Regions from separate parts of the Shewanella sp. FJAT-51649 genome, predicted to be linked through region 2. Evidence: predicted binding sites of a transcription regulator. Region 2 holds the regulator's gene; each other region holds the start of a gene.

Region 1 (5,115 bases), 190 kb from region 2:
CAGCAGGGGAAACACGCTCAACCTATGGTAAAGATCGGCCCTAAAACGGCCAGCCAGCACTTCCGTTTTCAGATCCTTATTGGTGGCAGCAATGATACGCACATCGACTTTAAGGCTGCGATCATCCCCCACTTTCTGAATATCGCCATATTGTAAGACCCGCAGCAACTTGGCCTGAAGCGTGAGCGGAAGCTCGCCAATCTCGTCTAGAAAGAGTGTGCCCTTATCGGCCATTTCAAACTTGCCACTGCGATGGCTAATGGCACCGGTAAACGCGCCTTTGATATGGCCAAAAAGTTCACTCTCGGCAACCGATTCAGGAAGCGCCGCGCAATTGAGATAGACCAAGGGTTTGTGCTGTCTCGCGGATTTTTGATGGATTGCCTGGGCGACTAATTCTTTGCCCGTTCCTGTCTCGCCTAAAATCAGTACGTTAAGGTCGCTATGGGCAACGACTTCAATCTCACGATTCAAGCTTTGCATCTGGGGCGAGTTACCTATGATTTCGGCATCGTGGTTAAGGTTCGGGCTCTTTTCCTGCACATGGGTCGAGTGGCTATTGAGTGCCATGCGCTCCAGTTTTTCAACCAGCAGGGCGTTGCTTAAGGATGCGGCGGCAATCGCACTTAAGCTGCGCAGCTCAGTATTACTGAATTGATCGAACTGCAGGGGATTAAAGGCATCGATGGTCACGGCGCCGATAAGCTGTTCGTCGGCAAATAAGGGCAGTCCGATACAGGCATGAACCTTCAATGCCCCGGTTTGATTGGGGATCAAGCCATCGTAGGGATCGGCCAGTTCACTGTCGGCGGGAAAGCGCACTATATCGCCTGCACGGGCAATGGCTTCAAGCCTTGGATGTTCATTCAGGATAAAGCGTCTGCCGAGCACATCCTCGTTCAAACCGTCGATAGCCAGCGGGGTAAAATAGTGTCCATGGAAGGTGAGTAACGCTGCCGCATCACAGTGTAGGTTAGCTCTCACCGTATCGAGCAAGCGTGTGAAGCGATCCCTGTGGGCTAAACCAGAGGTGATATCCAGAGCGATACGGGTAAGGTCGGTTTGACTAAGGGCCATAAAAACTCCTGCAGCGAGGTTCCCCTGATTTATAGCATTGATTGTTATATTGACACAGGTTATTTAGACACTGGTAACCGTTATTGCGGTATGGCTCTAAAAGCGTGGTAAACGATAAACGGCGCAGGCCCATCAACTAAGCAACCAAGGTGCCTAAACGACACCTTGGTCAGAATGGATTAATTGCTGTGGTTAGTGATGGGGTTGTAAGACTTCCTGTTGCACTTTGGCTGGTTTATTCAGGGCTTTTCTGATCAAATCGAGCAAGAAGGCGCCCATTAAGAGACCGCCGATACTGAAGATGACATCCCCAAACATACGCATCCAAACCAGCTTTTCAACCAGCGGACTATGGATCACTTCTGGCGAGCGGGCGAACCAATATCCATGGTCGATGACGGCAAAAAACTGTGTAATCCCCACGGGTAATAACGACATGAACACCATAGCCGCTAGGCCAATATTGAGGCTCCAGAAGGCGCCTTTGAGCATTTTGTCATTCCACTGCATATTGCCGGTGAGGCCCCGTAGGCAGAAGAGCATCAAGCCCATGCCAAGCATACCGTAAACGCCCATAAAGGCGGCGTGACCGTGGGTGGCTGTGGTGTTTAATCCTTGAATGTAATAGAGCGAGATAGGTGGATTGATTAAAAAGCCCAGCATACCTGCACCGACTAAGTTCCAAAACGCGGTCGCCACAAAGAACATAATCGCCCAGTGATAACGTTGCATCCAACCACTGGCTTTGCGCAGACGGTAGGTTTCCATCGCTTCAAAACCAATTATGGCGAGGGGGACGACTTCTAAGGCGGAGAAGATGGCGCCCCAGGCGATCACTGAGGTCGGCGTGCCAGTAAAGTAGAGGTGGTGTAGGGTGCCAATCAAACCTCCTGTTAAGAAGATCACTGTCGTGAATAACACCGCACCGTTGGCACTGCGACCGCGGATTAAACCTAAACGTACCAACATCAAGGCGATAACGGCGGTGGCAAAGGTTTCGAAGAAGCCCTCAACCCACAGGTGTACAACCCACCAACGCCAGTATTCTGCAATTGCTAAATTGGCGTGTTTACCCATAAAGAGGCCGGCGCCATAGAACAAACCAATCGCCACGCAGGAGGCATAGAGTACCCAAATCACAGGGCGCATCTCGCCTTGCACTTTAAGGGCGGGTTTGATGGCGGCGGTGACTAAGGCTAGCCATATCAATAATCCAACGAGGAGTAAGATTTGCCATACTCGGCCAAGATCTATGTACTCATATCCTTGATGACCAAAGAGGAAATTCATATCGAGGTCAAAATACTGCTGCACCCCAATCCATTCGCCGGCCATGGAGCCAAGCACTACGACGACTAAGGCTACCCAGAGTACGTTCACGCCAAGACGTTGGTATTTCGGCTCATAACCCGATAAGGCGGGAGCAATATACAGCCCAGTGCCTAACCAGGCTGTGGCTATCCAAAATACCGCTAATTGGGTGTGCCAAGTACGAGTCACTGAGTAGGGCAGTATTTCCGAAATCGGTAAACCGTAAAACTCTTGACCTTCAACCGCATAGTGCGCTGTGATCCCGCCGAGTAAAATTTGCAGTAAAAACAGTCCAATTGCCGTGATGAAGTATTTGCCGACGGCTTTTTGTGAGGCGGTGGGCTTAGTGAAAAACAGCGGATCTTGCTCCGAGGGCTTGGGTAGACTCTCATGCTTGCCGCTCGCATGGTGCCAGATTAATCCGCCAATCCCCGCAATTAAGGTCACAATGCTGAGTATCGACCAGACGATATTATCTGAGGTCGGTGTATTGCCTAGTTGGGGATCGAAGGGCCAGTTATTAGTGTAGGTATAGGGGGCATCGGGGCGCTCGGTGATTGCCGCCCAGGCTCCCCAAAAGAGGAACGCATTGAGTTGTTCGCGGCGCACTAGATCGGGCACAGTGCCTTCTTTCATGGCGTATTGTTCACGAAGGTTGCTGAGTTCTGGATCGCTCCCAAACAGGGATAAATAATGCTGCTCGACCTTATTTATCGCCTCGATACGAGTGTCGGACAAGCGGATCAGCACAGTGCCATCGGCCTGTGGCTCGACGCTGTTATGGCGTAAATCTTCCCTTAATGCCTGCTCAAGCCCAGCCTTTTGTTGGGAGTTTAATTGGGCAAACGGCGTTTGATATTGCTGCTCAGCGCGAATATCGAGCCAAGCTTCGGCTTCTCTGTGTAACCAGTCGGCGGTCCAATCCGGGGCAACATAAGAGCCATGTCCCCAAACCGACCCCAGTTGATGGCCGCCCATGGAGCGCCAGACCAATTGACCTTGTTCGATATCATTTTCGCTAAACACAACCTGACTATTTACATCGGTAAATGCAGTGGGGATTGGCGGTTTTTCCCGATAAATTTCACTGCCTATGCTCAGCAGCACAGTGAATGAAGCAATCAGCACTATTAACAGTGCGATAGCGGTGAGTTTTTGTTTGCTCATAAGTCTCCTTGATGCAACGTCATTTTGATACGTTTCACCTGCTATTGCGTAATACGTGCCAAACCTTTTTGTTGTTGAAAATAAAGAAGAATATAACTTTTATTCTATGCTTAATTGTCTTTTTGATACTGAATGTTGATTGTTGATATGACAGCGATTGTCTTTATGACAGCTTTAGAGGCTTGTATGTCGATAACACAATGGAAAAGGTGATTTTATCTATGCTTTCAAGTTATTGCAGAGTTTAACTGGACTTAAGCCGACTTTTAGCGAATACGGCATATTTTTATATAGTTATCCTCGCGATTTTGGCGGTATACAGTGAGTTTATATGGAATGCTATTTTTAAATATATTGATAAATAAAGATTTTATCTTGTTTATGAGCTTGGGTTCATGTTCGATAGGCGTTTGTGGTTGTACTGGTTTTTATGTAAAAGTTAGTCAAAATGGCCTTTCACTGAGGATTTGGATGTAGATGTTTGAAATTTAATATTTAAAACTCCATTAATTTGCATTTTTTATGCTAGTATAGAAACACAAAAAATTTTCAATTGAGTCATTTTTAATCTGGGTGATTTCTTTATCGTTTAACTAAACACTCTTGTATTTAAGGAGGCATGTGTGGATGCAGATTCCATCAATAGTTTTTTTCTGATCGGTGCCTTGCTTGCCGCAGTGAGTGTTTTGTTAAGTCCCGTGTCTTCGCGCTTGGGTATCCCTATCTTATTAATTTTCCTCGCAGTAGGGATTTTAGCCGGGGAGGATGGCCCCGGCGGTATTCTGTTTGACGACTACTCAACCGCTTATCTTGTCAGTAACTTAGCCTTAGCCATTATTTTGCTCGATGGCGGTATGCGCACGCGTGTCGCGAGCTTTAGGGTGGCACTGTGGCCAGCATTGTCGCTGGCGACCTTTGGGGTTGCTATTACCACCAGTATCACGGGCGTGATGGCCGCATGGTTATTTGACTTACACTGGTTGCAAGGCTTGCTGGTGGGGGCGATCGTCGGCTCCACCGATGCGGCGGCGGTATTCTCACTATTAAAGGGACGTAGCTTAAACGAGCGTGTAGGCGCGACGCTGGAAATCGAGTCGGGCAGTAACGACCCAATGGCGGTGTTTTTAACCGTGACTCTGATTGCCATCCTCGCCAATGTGGACGCCGAGTTATCCGTAAGCTTTATGCTGATAAGCTTTATCAAGCAGTTTGGCTTGGGGATTTTCCTCGGTCTTGGCGGCGGTTGGCTGCTGTGGAAGTTGGTGAATTTAAGCAAGCTTGCCGAAGGCTTGTATTCGATTTTAGTGCTCAGTGGCGGTCTGATGATTTATGCCGCGTCGAACAAACTCGGCGGTAGCGGCATTCTGTCGATTTATCTCGTCGGTCTCTTCCTCGGCAACAAGCCTACCCGCGGTCGCCATTCCATCCTAAACGTATTGGATGGCATGACTTGGGTCAGCCAAATCGGTATGTTCCTCGTATTAGGGCTGCTACTCACACCGTCTGACTTGTTGGATATTTGGCTACCGGGCTTAGCGTTAGCCTTTGGGATGATCCTGT
Region 2 (5,115 bases):
ACTAGTGCATTAAATACAGGGTCGCTAATCCTAGGAAGGCAAATAGGCCAATGACATCGGTGACTGTGGTGAGCACCATGCCGCCCGCTAACGCAGGATCCACTTTTAAGCGCTTTAAGATCAGCGGAATACTGGCGCCAGCCAGTCCTGCGACCGTCATATTGATGAGCATTGCGCCGCCAATCAGGCTGGCAAGCGCCATATCATCTTTCCAAACTAATACCGCGATAAACACCAAAATCGACCACATGAGGCCGTTCAAAAAGCCAATGGCGAGTTCTTTGCCAATCAGCCAGCGGGCGTTACTCTGGCCAATATGACCCAAAGCAATCCCACGGATCACCAGAGCTAAGGTTTGATTACCCGCGACCCCGCCCATGCTAGGGACAATTGTCATTAAAATCGCAATCGTGGCGAATTGTTCGATTGTGCCTTCAAACATATTGCTGACAGAGGCTGCTAACAGGGCGGCAAACAGGTTAATTGTCAGCCAGAGTGAGCGGCGGAAAGTGCTCTTCACTACAGGGGCGAAGGTATCTTCATCGTCGTCCATCCCCGCCATCCCCATCATGGAGTGCTCGGCGTCTTCACGGATAACATCCACCACGTCATCGATGGTGATACGCCCGAGTAACTTGCCCTCACTATCGACCACGGGGGCGGATACCCAGTCATGGCGCTCGAACAGCTGCGCGACTTCACTGTCGGACATGCCCACGGGAATGCTCTCGATATCGGTATCGATAATGCTGCTGATATGAGTATTGGGATCGCAGGTGAGCAGATCCGCAAGTTTGACCCCGCCAAGTACGCGATCGTGCTTATCCACCACGTATAAGGTGTCAGTGGTGTCGGGCAGATTGCCCCGTTGGCGCAAATAACGCAGTACCACATCGATATTCACATCGGGCCTTAAGGTCACAGTATCTGTGTTCATTAAGCTGCCCGCAGTTTCATCTGGGTAAGAAAGCGCCTGCTCCACCCGCTGGCGGTTTTGCAGACTCATTGATTGCAATACTTGCTTATAAACGGTATCCGGCAAGCTTCGCAGGATATAAGCGAGATCGTCCGTATCCATACTGGCGGTCGCCTTGGCAACCCGCTCAGGGCTCATGGCGCGGATCAGTGGATCTTTTAACTCTTCACTGAGTTCATCGAGAATATCCCCGAGCTGATCTTGATCGATAAGTTGCCACAACACTTGCCGCGCCTTAGGGGGCGAGGACTCTAAAATCAATGCGATATCCGACGCCGCCATGTTTTGCAGCATTTGCCTGACATGCACAAACATACCGCTATTGAGGGCATGGCTCAGTTGGTCGAGACGTTGTTCGACTTGTAAGCTGTCTGAGGCTTCTACAGGCATGTTTCCTCCAAGATGGCGACGGTGGATAGGGACGTTTGGCTGTTGAGGACTTAAGCCAAAGCGCAGCAGTGTATTGTAATTGAGCGCACGGGAGGGCGTCGAGTCACAAATGTGTTTTACTGGTATAAGGTGCTGAAATCAAAACCAAACAGGGTACTGAATAACGGTAGAGATCATCGAGATGAGATGTCGAGGCAATTAGCAGGCTTCGTCGAACTTAGCGTCAATAAGCGCGCAAATGGCATTGAGCGCTGGTTCGGCATCCGGGCCTTCGGCAATCAGGGTAATGGTTTTACCCATACCCGTTTCCAGCATGAGTAGCCCTAACACACTGGCGGCAGAGGCCTGTTTCTCACCTTGGATCAGCGTAATGCTGGCATCAAACTCTGAGGCCAACACCACGAGCTTAGTGGCGGCGCGGGCATGTAAGCCGAGTTTATTGCAGATGGTGACTTGGCGCTCAAGCTTTGGCATGGCTTAACTCTCGGTGGCGGGCATTCACTTTGTGTTTGCCGTTGCTAAAGCGTTTAGCCAGTTGCTCGGCCACGTAAACCGATCTGTGTTGACCGCCAGTACAGCCGATGGCGATGGTCAAATAGCTGCGGTTATTACGTTCTAAATGGGGCAACCAAGTTTCGAGTAAATTCTCGATTTGCCAGATGAACTTATTGACCAGTGGCTGGCGATTTAAAAACTCTGCCACAGGTTCATCTAAGCCAGTGAGGGGGCGCAGCTCGGGTTCCCAATGGGGATTGGGTAAAAAGCGCACATCGAACATAAAGTCGGCTTCGGTTGGCATACCATGCTTAAAACCGAAGGACTCGAAGTTGATCACCAGTTCCTTATCGACACTGCCAAGCAGGATTTGCCGTACTTGGTCGCTGAGTTCATAGATATTCAGATTCGAGGTATCTATGTAGTGATCCATCTGTTGCGACAGTGGCTCGAGCAATTTGCCTTCAAGCTTAATGGCTTCCTGCAGTGATACTCGGCTCTTAGATAAGGGATGTAAGCGCCGAGTCTCGCTGTAGCGCTTTAGCAGTACTTTATCGCTGGAATTTAAGAAGAAGCTGGTAAGTTCAGTGCCCTCTGGCAGGCTGGCGAGCTGTTTGACGAGTACCTTGTCTTGCTCCGGCAGGTTACGCACGTCAACGCTGATGGCGACGAGATCGTTACTGCCCTTGAGCTGTTCGAGTAAGCTGCCAATCAGCGGCAAAGGAAGATTATCGACACAATAGTAGCCGAGATCTTCAAGCACTCTTAGTGCGACCGATTTGCCTGAGCCTGAGCGCCCTGACACTATGACCAGTTTCATCCAGTGATTACCTGATAGAGTTCCGTTTCATCATGCGTCTTGCGCAATTGCTTCAATATTTGTTTGTCGCTGAGCTTTTCAGCCATGCAGGACAAAGTGCTTAAGTGCTGTTGACATTGGTCAGCAGGCACCAGCAGCGCAAATAAAATGTCGACAGGTTGTTTATCGATAGCATCAAAGGCTATCGGCTCCTCACATTTCACCAATATGGCTATGGGTTGTGTTATATCGGTTAATCGACCATGTGGAATGGCGATGCCGTTACCTATACCTGTGCTCCCCATCTTTTCGCGCGCCACTAGGCTTTCGAAGATCTCTTGAGATGAGAGGGTGGGGTACTGGGCAGCGGCTAAGTCGCTGATAAGTTCCAGTACCTTTTTCTTACTGCCCGGAGTGGCGCAGGTCGTGCATTCCGGCCGCAGTATGGTACGAAGTTCCATTGCTAGTGTTTTGTTAACTTCTCTTTGTGTTTAATAACCTGACGATCAAGCTTGTCGATCAGGACGTCTATGGCAGCATACATATCTGCATGCTCTGAAGTCGCGAAGACTTCACCACCGGTGAGGTTGATTCTCGCTTCGGCAATTTGTTGCATTTTCTCAACATTGAGCACAACGTGCACATTATTGATCTGTTCGAAATGACGTTCAAGTTTTGAAAACTTTTCCTCAACATAAGCCCGTAACGATTCAGTAATCTCGATATGGTGTCCACTCAGGTTTATTTGCATATAAACGTCCTCCGATTTCCACTTTAGGCTATAAACTTTTACGCTGATTGGAAGGGGGAATAAGCATCGCCTCTCGGTACTTCGCAATGGTTCTGCGCGCAACGTTAATTCCCTGTTCTGCCAGAAGTTGCGCCATCTTGCTATCGCTTAATGGTTTTTTCTGGTTTTCCGCTGCAACCAGTTTCTTAATGAAGGCTCTGATTGCCGTGGATGAGCACTCACCGCCATCATCAGTCCCGACGTGGCTTGAGAAGAAATATTTTAGTTCAAAAAGTCCCTTTGGGGTATGCATGTATTTTTGTGTGGTTACCCGTGAAATGGTGGACTCATGCATCTCTACCGCCTCGGCGATATCGTTTAGGACCATAGGTTTCATGGCTTCTTCACCGTATTCGAAGAAACCCTGTTGATATTGCACTATGCAGTTTGCCACCTTGAGCAGTGTTTCGTTACGGCTTTCAAGGCTTTTAATAAACCACTTGGCTTCTTGCAGATGCCCGCGGATAAATTGGCTATCGGCTTGGCTTTTAGTGCTGCGCGCCATGGCTGCATATTGCTGATTAACATTGATTTTTGGCATACAGTCTGGGTTTAACTCGACCACCCAGCGACCATTTTTCTTCGACACCGACACATCGGGGATGACATATTCTTCATCAACAGGGGTGATGAGTAAGCCGGGGCGAGGGTTTAAGGTTTGGATGAGGGCAATGCTCTCGCGCAGGTCATCTTCCTTAAGCTTGGTTTTACGCATCAACAACCTAAAGTCGCGGGCAGCGATCAGATCTAAATGATCTTTGATCAGCATGCGGGCGTTTTCGAGGTGTGGGGTATCCGGCGCAAAGTGGGAGAGTTGGATAAGCAGACATTCGCTTAAATCCCTTGCTGCGACACCGACGGGATCGAAGTGTTGAATGCGCTTGAGTACGGCTTCGACTTCATCCAGTTCTATCTCTGGATTGCCCATAGCTTCGAGGATATCTTCAGTACTTTGAGTGAGATAACCCTGATCGTCGATGGCATCAATAATCGCGGTGGCGATGGCTAAATCGGTTTCAGAGAAGGGCGTGAGGTTTTTTTGCCATTCTAAATGTTCGTACAGGCCTTCACTAGTTTCCCCTTGGAAGGGCATGTCATCTTCACGGCTCGCGCCTGAACCTGAGTTTGGCGATGCGGTAAAGACTTCATCCCAAGTGGTGTCCATGGGCAGTTCTTCGGGTAGGGATTCTTTGGTCAGCGACTCGGCAATGTCCACGGTGGAATTGTCTTGTTCCTGTGGCTGGGCCGTCGTTTCGCTAAAGTCGGTATCGGCGATATCTTGCTTACGTTCGGTAGGCGCATCGAATTGCTCCTCTTCCAGCTCGAGAAGAGGATTAGAGTCTAAGGCTTGCTGGATCTCTTGCTGCAGTTCCAATGACGACAATTGCAACAGACGAATGGCCTGTTGAAGTTGTGGCGTCATGGTTAACTGTTGACCCAGTTTGAGCTGGAGTGACGCTTTCATGTTACCGCTGATCCCTACGTTATTATTTTGAATTTAGGCCGCTTGTTATCATATTGATGGCGCTGATAAGCCAAAATTCAAGGCTAATTGGCTCTGTTTAAGTAACTATAGCCTGAATTGTTCACCTAAGTACACAGCCCTAACTTGCTGATTGTCTAAGATCTCTGCGGGAGTTCCTTCGGCAATCAGGTTTCCGTGAC
Region 3 (5,115 bases), 460 kb from region 2:
TGGCGTAGTGGTCAAGGCCTCGCAACTGACGGGGCGTAACTATCACGATGAAGAGGCGCTTAATCGCCACCTCCAGTCGCACCTGCAATATTTACAGAGCCGCTACCCCGACAATCTTGCCGACCAAGCACGGGACTTAATCCATCGGCTGCTGCCCACGGGGGAATGCTGCATCGAACGGGTATCAACGGCGCTGGGTTTACACGAACGCACCCTACAAACGAGGCTGCAAGAGACGGGGCAAAGCTATCGACAATTGCTACAGGATGTTCGGCAAAATATCGCCCAACAGCAACTCAGCTACGGCACGCAAACCATCACCGAACTCGCACTGCAACTCGGTTATGCCGAAGTCGCCGTGTTTAGTCGCCACTTTAAAACCTGGACAGGATTTTCCCCAAAACAATGGCAACAACAGTATCGTAAGGGGCGAATTGAGGATTGAAGACAGAAAAACAAAAGCCCCGCTAAGTTGCCTTAGCGGGGCTTTATTCACTGTGTAGTCACTTTAAGCGACTACACAACCACCATTAGCCGCGGCTAGCGCGCTTACGGTCGTTTTCAGTTAAGTGTTTCTTACGAACACGGATGCTCTTAGGTGTTACTTCAACTAATTCGTCATCATCGATAAACTCAAGCGCTTGCTCAAGAGTTAAGGTGATTGGCGTAGTCAGTACTTGAGCTTCGTCAGTACCAGAAGCACGCATGTTAGTCAGCTGCTTACCTTTCAGACAGTTAACTGTCAGGTCGTTAGAACGTGAGTGGATACCCACAACTTGACCTTCGTAAACTTCGGCAGCGTGGCCAATAAACAGACGACCGCGGTCCTGCAGACCGAACAGTGCGAATGTTAGCGCCTTACCAGTCGCGTTAGAGATCAATACGCCGTTAGCGCGTTGACCGATATCGCCACCTTTGTGCGGACCGTAGTGATCGAATGAGTGGTAAATCAGACCAGTACCAGAAGTTGCCGTTAAGAACTCAGTTTGGAAACCGATTAAGCCACGGCTTGGGATGATAAAGTCAACGCGCACGCGGCCTTTACCGTCAAGCTGCATGTCTTTCATCTCAGCCTTACGTACACCCAGCTTCTCGATGACAGTACCTTGATGCTCTTCTTCAACGTCAACGGTCAGAGTTTCGTATGGCTCACACAGTTCGCCATCGATGGTTTTTAAGATTACTTCTGGACGAGAAACCGCTAATTCGTAACCTTCACGACGCATGTTTTCGATCAGGATAGATAAGTGTAATTCACCACGGCCAGATACCGCGAAACGGTCTGGGCTGTCGGTTTCTTCAACACGCAGTGCCACGTTGTGCACTAATTCTTGTTGCAGACGCTCAAGAATGTTACGTGAAGTCACGTACTTACCTTCTTTACCTGCGAAAGGTGAAGTGTTGACTTGGAAAGTCATGGTCAGTGTTGGTTCGTCAACTGATAGTGGTGGCAGCGCTTCAACATTACCTGCGGCACACACAGTGTCAGAAATCTTCAGCTCACCTAAACCGGTAATCGCTACGATGTCGCCAGCGTTTGCTACGTCAACTTCGGTACGCTCTAAGCCCATGTAACCTAATACTTGGCCCATTTTACCGTTACGAGTCTTACCATCGGCGCCGATCACGGTCACTTGTTGGTTAGTCTTGATGCTACCACGCTTGATGCGGCCAACACCGATAACACCCACGTATGAGTTGTAATCGAGCTGAGAAATTTGCATCTGGAATGGACCTTCAGCGTCAGCTGCAGGTGAAGATACTTTTTCAACGATAGTTTGGAACAGTGGCGTCATATCAGTGCCAACTTCATCCGGATCTAAGGTTGCGAAGCCGTTTAACGCAGAAGCGTAAACCACTGGGAAATCTAATTGTTCGTCGGTCGCACCTAAGTTATCGAACAGGTCGAATACTTGGTCGATAACCCAATCAGGGCGAGCACCAGGACGGTCAATCTTGTTGATAACAACGATTGGCTTTAAGCCTTGGGCGAACGCTTTCTTGGTTACGAAGCGAGTCTGTGGCATTGGACCGTCAACGGCGTCAACCAGCAGTAATACTGAGTCCACCATAGACAGTACGCGCTCAACCTCACCACCGAAGTCGGCGTGGCCTGGGGTGTCTACGATGTTAATGCGGTAGTCGTTCCACTTGATGGCAGTATTCTTTGCCAGAATCGTGATCCCACGTTCCTTTTCAAGATCGTTGGAGTCCATCACCCGCTCAGTAGCTTCTCCCCGGGTTGCAAGGGTTCCTGATTGCGACAGCAGCTTGTCAACCAGGGTCGTTTTGCCATGGTCAACGTGCGCAATAATGGCGATGTTACGTAAATTCTCTAGCACGGATAAACCTCTTACCATCAAACAAAAATAGGGATATTTCAATATTCGTTATAGCAATCTACGTTGAGTCGCCATAAAAAAGCGTGACATTCTACTCCAGAGCGGCCTCGCCGCACAGGATTATTTTTGAACACTTATAAAACAATTTTTTGAGCACTGTGCTCAAAAGGTACTCTCTTGCCCGAGTCAAATAGCCTAAATGCACCGTTAATGCGCAGGCGATTCGCCAGTTTATCTTGTCATCAACTAAGCTAAGCAGCTGAATTAACTGTTTTTCACTCAGTGCTACTTTTGCTGCCCTGCCCCAAGCCGCCATAAGTATAGTCAATCCACGCCATCAAGCCGTGACGCGCCAGAATGAGCAGCGAAATAAGCACGGCTGGCGCCATTTAGCGATTTCAGCGGATAACTTTGGCCTCAGTTTCAACAAACTCTATTCCCCATTGCGAACAACGATTTTAATGAGTTGATAATTAAGCGTTATTCAATATATCCATCCATAAGCATCCTGCGAAAAACAGCTTAGGTTGCCACAGTTTTGTGACATTATTGCGTGCGATTGAAATAGTGAGCTTGCACGGTTATCTCGCCTCACTAATGTGCTAGATTCATTGTGCTTTGTTTGGTTTCGAACGCTGTCAAAAGCCAGAATTGAGATATCAATCCAGCTTGTCCATGAGTTTAATGGGCCGACGAGTTCGGGATAAATGGGCGTGGCGAGATTGCACTCAAATACCGTGCACTAAAATGGTGTTGTAACGGTGCGCACCAAAATGGATTAATGCACCAAAATGCCACATACAAACGCACCAACATAGTGCAACACTGAGTGAATTGTTGTGCAATAAAATATATAGCCTTTTATTATCAACATCTTAAATTGTTGGCATAGATATCGCTATATAGCTTGTAAGTTTGGCTCAAGCGCGACTTGAGTTAAAAGATTATAGAAGGGACATCCCTTTACCCTACCGGAGACTTGAGAATGTCAGTTGAATCAGTTTTAAAGCAACTTGAAGAATTAGAAGTTAAGTTTGTTGATTTACGTTTTACCGACACCAAAGGTAAAGAGCAGCACGTATCTATCCCTGCTCATCAGGTAGACGCTGATTTCTTCGAAGACGGCAAAATGTTTGACGGTTCGTCAATCGCTGGCTGGAAAGGCATTAACGAATCAGACATGGTACTGATGCCAGACCCAACCACGTTTGTATTAGACCCATTCACCGAAGAAACCACTGCACTGATCCGCTGTGACATTCTCGAGCCAGGCACTATGACTGGTTATGACCGCGACCCACGTTCTATCGCGAAAAAAGCGGAAGAATACTTACGCTCTACCGGTATCGCTGACACTGTATTAGTTGGACCAGAACCAGAATTCTTCCTGTTCGACGACGTACGTTTCGGTACTGACATGTCTGGTTGTTTCGTGAAAATCGACGCTAAAGAGGCGGCATGGAACTCTGGCACTAGCTACGAAGGTGGCAACACTGGTCACCGTCCATTCGTGAAAGGCGGTTACTTCCCAGTAGCTCCTGTTGACTCATCACAAGACTTACGTAGCGCTATGTGTTTAGTGCTCGAAGAAATGGGTCAAGTGGTTGAAGCTCACCACCACGAAGTAGCGACTGCGGGTCAAAACGAAATCGCAACTCGCTTCAACACTCTGACTAAGAAAGCGGACGAAATCCAAATTCTGAAGTACGTAGTGCACAACATGGCTCACGCCTACGGTAAGACTGCGACTTTCATGCCTAAGCCAATCGTTGGCGACAACGGTAGCGGTATGCACGTTCACCAATCTCTATCTAAAGACGGTGTGAACCTGTTCGCAGGCGACAAATACGCTGGTTTAAGTGAAACTGCACTGTACTACATCGGTGGTATCATCAAGCACGCTCGCGCGCTGAACGCTTTCACTAACCCAAGCACTAACTCTTACAAGCGTTTAGTACCACACTTCGAAGCGCCAGTGATGTTAGCTTACTCAGCACGTAACCGCAGCGCTTCAATCCGTATTCCAGTGGTACCAAGCCCTAAAGGCCGTCGTATCGAAACTCGCTTCCCAGATCCACATGCAAACCCATACTTAGGTTTCGCTGCACTGCTGATGGCGGGTATCGACGGTATCCAAAACAAGATCCATCCAGGCGAAGCTATGGATAAAGACTTGTACGATCTGCCAGCGGAAGAAGCGGCTGAAATCCCACAAGTAGCGACTTCATTAGAAAACGCACTTGAGAACCTGCAAGCTGACCACGAGTTCTTAACTCGCGGCGGTGTATTCAGCGAAGATTTCATCCAGTCTTATATTGCACTGAAATCTGCAGAAGCTGAGCGTGTAAGCCGTACAACTCACCCATTAGAGTTCGAGATGTACTACAGCCTGTAATGGCTAACGGCATCGATTAGCTGAACAACATCTAACAGCCCCGACAGTCTTCTGTCGGGGCTTTTTTATCTCTATCGCTCTGTGATTCCCAATTATTCCCCAGCATATTCGACACCTCTACACACATAAACCCTAACCTCCCACTGTTATTTGTCCATTTGTTGTCGCCTAGTGATTTTGGGTGCGTAAAAAAGTAAAGGCTTTGTAAATTCAATTAAGAACGATTCTCGATTACAACTATAATAATGCGTATTTTTTGGAGCCAAACACGGAATACTCTCCATTCATATTCAGCTAGCGCATTGAATTCAAACCATTAAAAACGCTTTCTGGGTCGCGAGAAAATGTCACCACAGTGCTGTCCTTTTGGCTTCTCAT

Evidence for each region. The regulator sigma-54, encoded in region 2, starts transcription at its own class of promoters, with help from an activator protein. The targets are predictions, from matches to a motif close to GTTGGCACGNNNNTNGNNT.
Region 1: the regulator sigma-54 is predicted to act here: its motif matches at 3,600-3,618, upstream of K0H59_RS04255 (nitric-oxide reductase large subunit).
Region 3: the regulator sigma-54 is predicted to act here: its motif matches at 3,225-3,243, upstream of glnA (glutamate--ammonia ligase).

What each region holds. Positions count from the first base shown of each region.
Region 1 is NZ_CP080411.1:958,700-963,814, forward strand. It holds gene norR (nitric oxide reductase transcriptional regulator NorR) at 1-1,077, opposite strand, end outside; gene K0H59_RS04255 (nitric-oxide reductase large subunit) at 1,270-3,555, opposite strand; gene K0H59_RS04260 (potassium/proton antiporter) at 4,179-5,115, shown strand, end outside.
Region 2 is NZ_CP080411.1:770,577-775,691, forward strand. It holds gene mgtE (magnesium transporter) at 2-1,366, opposite strand; gene K0H59_RS03375 (HPr family phosphocarrier protein) at 1,565-1,840, opposite strand; gene rapZ (RNase adapter RapZ) at 1,827-2,681, opposite strand; gene ptsN (PTS IIA-like nitrogen regulatory protein PtsN) at 2,678-3,121, opposite strand; gene hpf (ribosome hibernation promoting factor) at 3,124-3,411, opposite strand; gene K0H59_RS03395 (RNA polymerase factor sigma-54) at 3,440-4,915, opposite strand; gene lptB (LPS export ABC transporter ATP-binding protein) at 5,021-5,115, opposite strand, start outside.
Region 3 is NZ_CP080411.1:311,777-316,891, reverse strand. It holds gene K0H59_RS01515 (AraC family transcriptional regulator) at 1-445, shown strand, start outside; gene typA (translational GTPase TypA) at 531-2,342, opposite strand; gene glnA (glutamate--ammonia ligase) at 3,328-4,737, shown strand.